Regions from separate parts of the Staphylococcus sp. mip270_02 genome, predicted to be linked through region 1. Evidence: riboswitches for the same ligand, from Rfam matches in the RefSeq annotation. Region 1 holds a riboswitch; the other holds the start of a gene.
The links. Region 1 has a riboswitch for FMN ahead of ACW5YJ_RS08480 (ECF transporter S component). Riboswitches for the same ligand answer to the same signal wherever they lie in the genome.
Positions count from the first base shown of each region.

Region 2: it holds a riboswitch for FMN, as region 1 does, so the genes downstream of both, ribD (bifunctional diaminohydroxyphosphoribosylaminopyrimidine deaminase/5-amino-6-(5-phosphoribosylamino)uracil reductase RibD) here and ACW5YJ_RS08480 (ECF transporter S component) in region 1, are expected to answer to the same signal.

Region 1 covers NZ_CM132934.1:1,794,002-1,797,432, reverse strand. Annotated here, with positions in the region: gene ACW5YJ_RS08490 (helix-turn-helix domain-containing protein) at 1-185, opposite strand, end outside; gene ACW5YJ_RS08485 (ferredoxin) at 296-544, shown strand; gene ACW5YJ_RS08480 (ECF transporter S component) at 886-1,431, opposite strand; FMN riboswitch at 1,499-1,635, opposite strand; gene ACW5YJ_RS08475 (ATP-binding protein) at 1,897-3,431, opposite strand, start outside.
Region 2 covers NZ_CM132934.1:1,507,137-1,510,567, forward strand. Annotated here, with positions in the region: gene ACW5YJ_RS07125 (FAD/NAD(P)-binding protein) at 1-1,297, shown strand, start outside; FMN riboswitch at 1,563-1,696, shown strand; gene ribD (bifunctional diaminohydroxyphosphoribosylaminopyrimidine deaminase/5-amino-6-(5-phosphoribosylamino)uracil reductase RibD) at 1,861-2,904, shown strand; gene ribE (riboflavin synthase) at 2,911-3,431, shown strand, end outside.

The sequences.
Region 1 (3,431 bases):
CTAGAATATTGTTCGAATAAAGGATATTTTAGTTTAGGCATACTATGATACAATGATAAGAGTTGTTGACTACAGGCGTCAAAAAAGGTTTGATGCGATTTTTTACCTGTGATAATATTAAATATACTTTTTTCGGTTTTGTAATTATGTGACTGCGTGTATGCAAAATGAATTAAATTATACATGGATGCTCCCTCACTTTTATAAATCGAAAACATTTGAAAAAATGATAAACAGTGATTACAATAATATTTGTGTAATTATTGTAGCATTTTTGTCAAAGGAGGCGAAGAAATTGGCTAAATATACAATTGTTGATATGGACACATGCATAGCATGTGGCGCTTGCGGTGCCGCTGCCCCTGATATATATGACTATGATGACGAAGGTATCGCTTATGTAATACTAGATGATAACCAAGGTACTGCAGAGGTACCAGAAGAATTATATGAAGATATGGAAGATGCAATAGACGGATGCCCTACTGATTCTATTAAAATTGAAGAAGAACCATTTGATGGTGACGCGTTAAAATTTGAATAGAAATGCATTGTATTTAAGTGTAAACAAGTGGTTACCTTACTATTCCAATAGCATCATTTAACGACTTAGATGTAATTGAGTTTAAATCCGGGACATAAATAACTGTCTCGGATTTTTTGTATCCAGTTATTCTATAAAGTTGTATTACTCCAGTGAATTCATATTGTAAAAATGATTGAATTCTGGCTACTCACTTTTGAATTATTTACAATTCCACCTATAAATTCCCCAAAGTAACCTTAATATTTATATTTGAAATAAAAACGCCCTTCATTTCTCACTTGTTCAGTGGTACTTTGAAAGGCTTTTATCATTTCAGATAAAAAAGTTATATTACAAATTTAACGTGGTAATACGTTTTTTAATCGGTTATATAAAAGAATAAAGACAATTGAGATGATGACTCCTTTAATAATATTAAAAGGTATAACGCCTGATACAATAACTATTTTAATATTTTCTACTACATCAGATAGATTCATAATCATGCCATATAAAGGTAATAAAATAAAGTAGTTTAGTATACTTAGAACAATTGTCATAACTATCGTAGCTACACTAAGTCCTATAATTTGAGACTTGAGGGCGCCTTTATGTTTAGTGATGAAATAAGCTGTTAATAAAAAGCTTGATGCCGCTAAAAAGTTAGCTACAGGCCCTACTGGATCACCAACGTTGAATAGAAAATTGAGTAAGTTTTTAATAAATTCTACAATAAGTCCGGCAACAGGACCTAAAGTGAATGTCGCTAACAAAGCTGGTACGTCTCCAAAATCTAAAGTTAAATATGGTGGTAAAAATGGTATCGGAAACTTTATAAACATTAAAATAAATGCTACTGCACTCAACATACTAATAGTAATGAGGCGTTTTGTTTGTTGTTGCATATTAAATTATCTCCTTCCATTCATCTTTTTTCAGAATAGGAGGATATAATTGCACAACAAATAAACCCTCCATCTTCTCCCATCCAGACTATACTGTCGGCTCTAGATTCACACTAGATCAGCCATTAATCTATTAATTAGAAAAATGGGTCGCAGGCTTAAATTACTGCCGGTTGGGAATCGCACCCTACCCCGAAGATGAATTTCTTAAATTTTATAAATTTATCATAGCTTATTGCTCAGGTAAAAACAATAGACTTGCTTAAAATATATTAACGATGTAAATAAAATGGTTGAAAGTAGTATAAAAACTGCCAGCAAAGTATTTAACTTTGCCGGCAGTTTTTAAGCTATATATGGATAAATGAATTGCATATAAAAATATACTAAATATATGATCATTATTTCCAATTACTATTCTTATTTGTAATCATTGTTAATTGTTTATTGATCTAGCAATGATACTTAACTATTGTCGTCTTCAATTTCTGGTTTAGGTAAGGAAATGATAAAAGTAGTCCCTTTCCCTAATTTGCTTTTTACATCAATAGTACCGCCATGAGAATCAATAATCATACGACATATAAATAATCCCAACCCAGTTCCTTGTTTACCACGCTTACGTGCAGTATCTACTTTGTAAAAGCGATCAAAAACTTGTTGCAAATGTTCGGGTGCGATACCAGAACCGGTGTCGGATATATATAATATTTGTTCTGAATTAGTTTCACTTACCTCTATGTTGAGTGTATCTCCAGGTTCAGTATATCTAGATGCATTATCTATTAAATTAGTTAACACTTGTTCAATTCTGTCCGAATCAAAATACCATAAACGTTGTTGTGTATCTGGATTTAAACGCATATTTAATTCTAAATCCTTAGCATGCTTTTGATATTTTTGTTGCATTTTGTTGAGTAATGAATCAATTGGTTGTACAACTTTATTTACAGTTAAACCTTCAGCATCCATTCGCGCTACATTTAATAATTCATTGACCAACCTATTCAATCTTTTAGTTTCATCTAAGACGATAGATAATGATTCGTGAATTTCATCAGGCTCAGTTACGATACCATCAACAATAGATTCAGTATATCCTTGTAATAAGGATATAGGCGTACGTAATTCGTGAGAAACATTTGCAATAAAATCTTTTTTCATTTGATCCATATTATGCTCGTTTGTCATATCACGAATTATGGCTACGATACCACTTCTACCATCAGGCTGTATTTGCTCTATATAGCTAGTAATAATAACAAAATAACGTGTATTGATTTCATAAACTTCAAATTGCGTTTTTTTGCTACTAAATGTAAGCTCATTTTGTTCATCTAATTTCTCTAACGCATATTCATCTAACATTCGTAAAATTGTATTGGCTAATTTATTAGAGATAATAATTTCTTTTTGGTCATTAAATCCTAAAACGCCTTCAACCATGGAGTTAATTAGACTATCACGAATATTTTTAGAGGATGACAATGCGTCAATATGCTGTTGAATTTCAGAACTCATTGTATTAAATGTACGTGATAATTCACCAATTTCATCTTTAGAGTTAACTGGTACAACTTGAGCATAATCACCTTTGGAAACTTTTAGTGCTTGCGTTCTTAGATTACGTAGTGGTTTTGTTATACGTGACGATAAGAAGAATGCAAATACAGTTGTTATTGCTAAAAAGATGATAGCAGTGATTAAGATAATTACTGTAATAACATTATTGGTTTCTTCTATTGTCTTTAAGTCTTGATAGATAAATACGCCACTATATTTACTATTCGAACTATTTGATGCTTCGATATTTTTCGTTGGATAACCAATTAATACATATGTTCGTTGCTTATTATTAAAACTGACCGTCACATGTTCTGAAATTTGTTTGCCATGGTCAAAGACGCGATCATAATCTTTGTTATTTTTAATTTCTTTGAACATTTCATTTTTTGTAACATCATTGTCGTGGTTATCTTTATGCTTATCATTCATTATGA
Region 2 (3,431 bases), 290 kb from region 1:
ACCGGCAGCACAAATGTCTTTGAATTTAGATAACCATAGAGAGTTTTATGAATGGTATGAAATGCAATCTACATTTAAATTTTCAAATCCAGAATATTTACCAAGATTTATATTTGGTCATTATATGAAAGATTATTTACAGAAGTTTAATCATGATTACGACAATATACATACAATCAAAGAAGAAGTTAATGAAGTATTTATTGAGTCAAAAGTAGGGCAGACAGATGTGACATATTGTGTTTGTACTTCTAAAGAAATGGAAAATTGTAAAAAGTATGATGTTGTCTTTTTGACTATTGGTACTCTGTCATACCATGATCCATATGGCTTAAAGGGGATACGTGGTTATATTAAAACACCATATCCGACCTATAACACATTAAACGATGTACAAGATTCCGATGAAATCGCTATTATAGGTACAGGATTAGCAAGTTTAGATGTTATTCGTTATGTAACGGCACATCATCCTAAACTACCTATTACTATTGCTAGTCGAAAAGGACGATTGCCAAGTGTAAGAGGTGTGATGCCTGACATCGACTTTGAATATGTAACTCCAGAAAAATTTAATGAAATAAAACACAAGCATTTTGGCAATGTACCCCTAGATGAGGCAATAAAGTTGTTCTTGAAAGATTGTGCGTTACATAATATTGATGTTGAAACATTAATCCATCGTAGTCAAGGTGATTCAATTAAAGATTTAACTTATGATTTAGAACATGCTGATGAATTAGGGAAATTACAAAGTATACTTGAATTAACGAAAGAAAATTTAAATTGGATTTGGAATAGTTTAAGTAGAGAGGACCAAAAACGGTTTTTAACTAATTATCAGCCTATATTAAAAGAGAATTCAAATCCGATGCCGCCTCAAACAGCACGATTATTGATTGATCACATTAACCATGGCACGATTAAAATTAAGAGTGATTTAGAGGATGTTCAATATAATGATAATAAGTTCAACTTTAAATATAAAGATGCGTCAGTAGAACAGTATGATATTGTAATTAATGCTACAGGATCAAAGACACAACTTGCAGATTTAGATGGCGATGACCAACTCGTATTAAATCTCGAGAACAGACAGGTTGTACAAGCGCATCCACTTGGTGGAATTCAAATTGTTGCTGAAACTAATCAAATTATAAGTCCGCGCTATGGCACACTGAAACATATGTATGCGCTCGGCCAATTAACAAATGGAATTAACCAATCACGTAATGGCGTAATGATGATTGTAAAACAAGCTGTTAATGTAGTTGACCATTTATTAACTACAAAATAAAGGAGTTTACTATTTAGGGATAAATTGCACAATGATAAATTAACTAAATAAGTTGTGGATTAATCGTGACGTTTATTCATAATTTGACTAGATGTCACCAGGTTAAAACTAATTTGTTTGTGCTTTAAATTGTAGTATTGTAAAGAATATAAAAAAACAAAACCGACTTAGATAATAAGAATTGTCATTTTCTCAAAAGTGTAGTACCATTATTTTGTAACTTATTCAAAGTTACCTGACTCAATCATCGAATACAATTTCATAAATATTCTTTCGGGGCAGGGTGAAATTCCCAACCGGCAGTAAATTAAGCCTGCGACCTGCATTTGTCGAAGCAAATGTGGCTGATCTAGTGAAACTCTAGAGCCGACAGTAAAGTCTGGATGGGAGAAAGAATGAAGTATAACTTGAAAATAGCACTTTTTAAGTGTTTATTTAGCATACACTTTTATTTGAATATGTATAAGTGTATATTTTACTATTGCTAAAAATGTTATATCAATATATATCCCACACCTGAAATGTTAAGTTCAGGTGTTTTTTTATTTTTTAGAGGTGATAAAATGAGTCATTATTTGAATTACGCTATTCAATTAGCAAAAATGGTAGAAGGCCAAACGGGTTTGAACCCACCAGTTGGATCTGTAGTAGTAAATGATGGCCATATTGTTGGCATGGGAGCCCATTTGCAAAAAGGTGGTAAGCATGCTGAAGTACAAGCTTTGGATATGGCCCAAGACAATGCGCGAGGAGGAACTATATATATTTCGCTAGAGCCATGTACGCATTATGGTTCGACGCCACCGTGTGTAAATAAAATTATTGAAGCGGGTATTAAAAAGGTTGTCTATGCAGTTAAAGACACAACATTACCCTCTGAAGGTGATGACATATTAGGACAGGCCGGCGTTGAAGTGATATTCCGTCCTCAATCAGAGGCAGAATCACTATATAGGGATTTCTTTATAGCTAAGAATGAATCTATTCCAGAGGTTACAGTTAAAGTCTCATGTAGTCTTGACGGTAAACAAGCGACTGATAAAGGTGAAAGTAAATGGATTACTAATAAAGCAGTAAAAAATGATGTCTTTCACCTACGTCATAAACACGATGCAGTGTTGACAGGTAAAGGCACGATACATGCAGATAACCCACAATATACTACACGTATTGAAGAAGGTAAGCATCCTATAAAAGTCATCTTATCTAAAACTGGTGAAATTGATTTTAATTTAGATATTTTTCAATTAAGAAATGAACCAATTTGGATTTATACTCAAAATAAAAATTTAAAAACAAATATTGAACATGTAGAAATCATAGAATTAACTAATTGTTCAATTGAAAATATATTAAAAGATTTATATCAAAGAGGGATTGGAAGTGTGCTAGTAGAGGCAGGGCCCACAGTGACTTCGGAATTTCTTCAATCTAAATTTACGAACGAACTAATATTATATTACGCCCCGAAAATAATAGGTGGTTCTGGTAGTTATCAATTTTTCCAAAGTGAAAGTATTTTTAATCTATCAGAAGTACCACAGTTTGAAATTGTAAATTCACAAATGCTTGAGCAAAATATCAAACTAGAGTTACGAAAGAAGTGATCGTCGGTGTTTACAGGAATTGTTGAAGAAATTGGAACCATAAAAAAAGTATCAACGCAACAGTCTGTAGTTAACTTAAAGATTGAGTGCCAAACAATTTTATCAGATATGCATATCGGAGATTCAATCAGTGTTAACGGTGCATGTTTAACGGTGGTGGAATTTGATCATCAAAGTTTTTCAGTTCAGGTTATTAAAGGTACCGAGAATAAAACATATTTAAACCAATTAACTCAATCTGCTGAAGTGAATTTAGAAAGAGCTATGAGTGGACAAGGTCGTTTTGGTGGTCACTTTGTTTTAGGTCATGTAGATGAAGTTGCTAAAATCACACGTATACAAGCATCAGACAACTCTAAAATCGTTACTATTAAACCATCAACTGCACTAATTAAACAAATGGTTAGTCAAGGTTCAATTACTGTAGATGGTGTGAGTTTAACTATTTTCCAACTAAAAGAAGCTGAGTTTGATATTCATCTTATACCAGAAACAAGAAAATCAACAATTTTAAATCAGAAACGTGT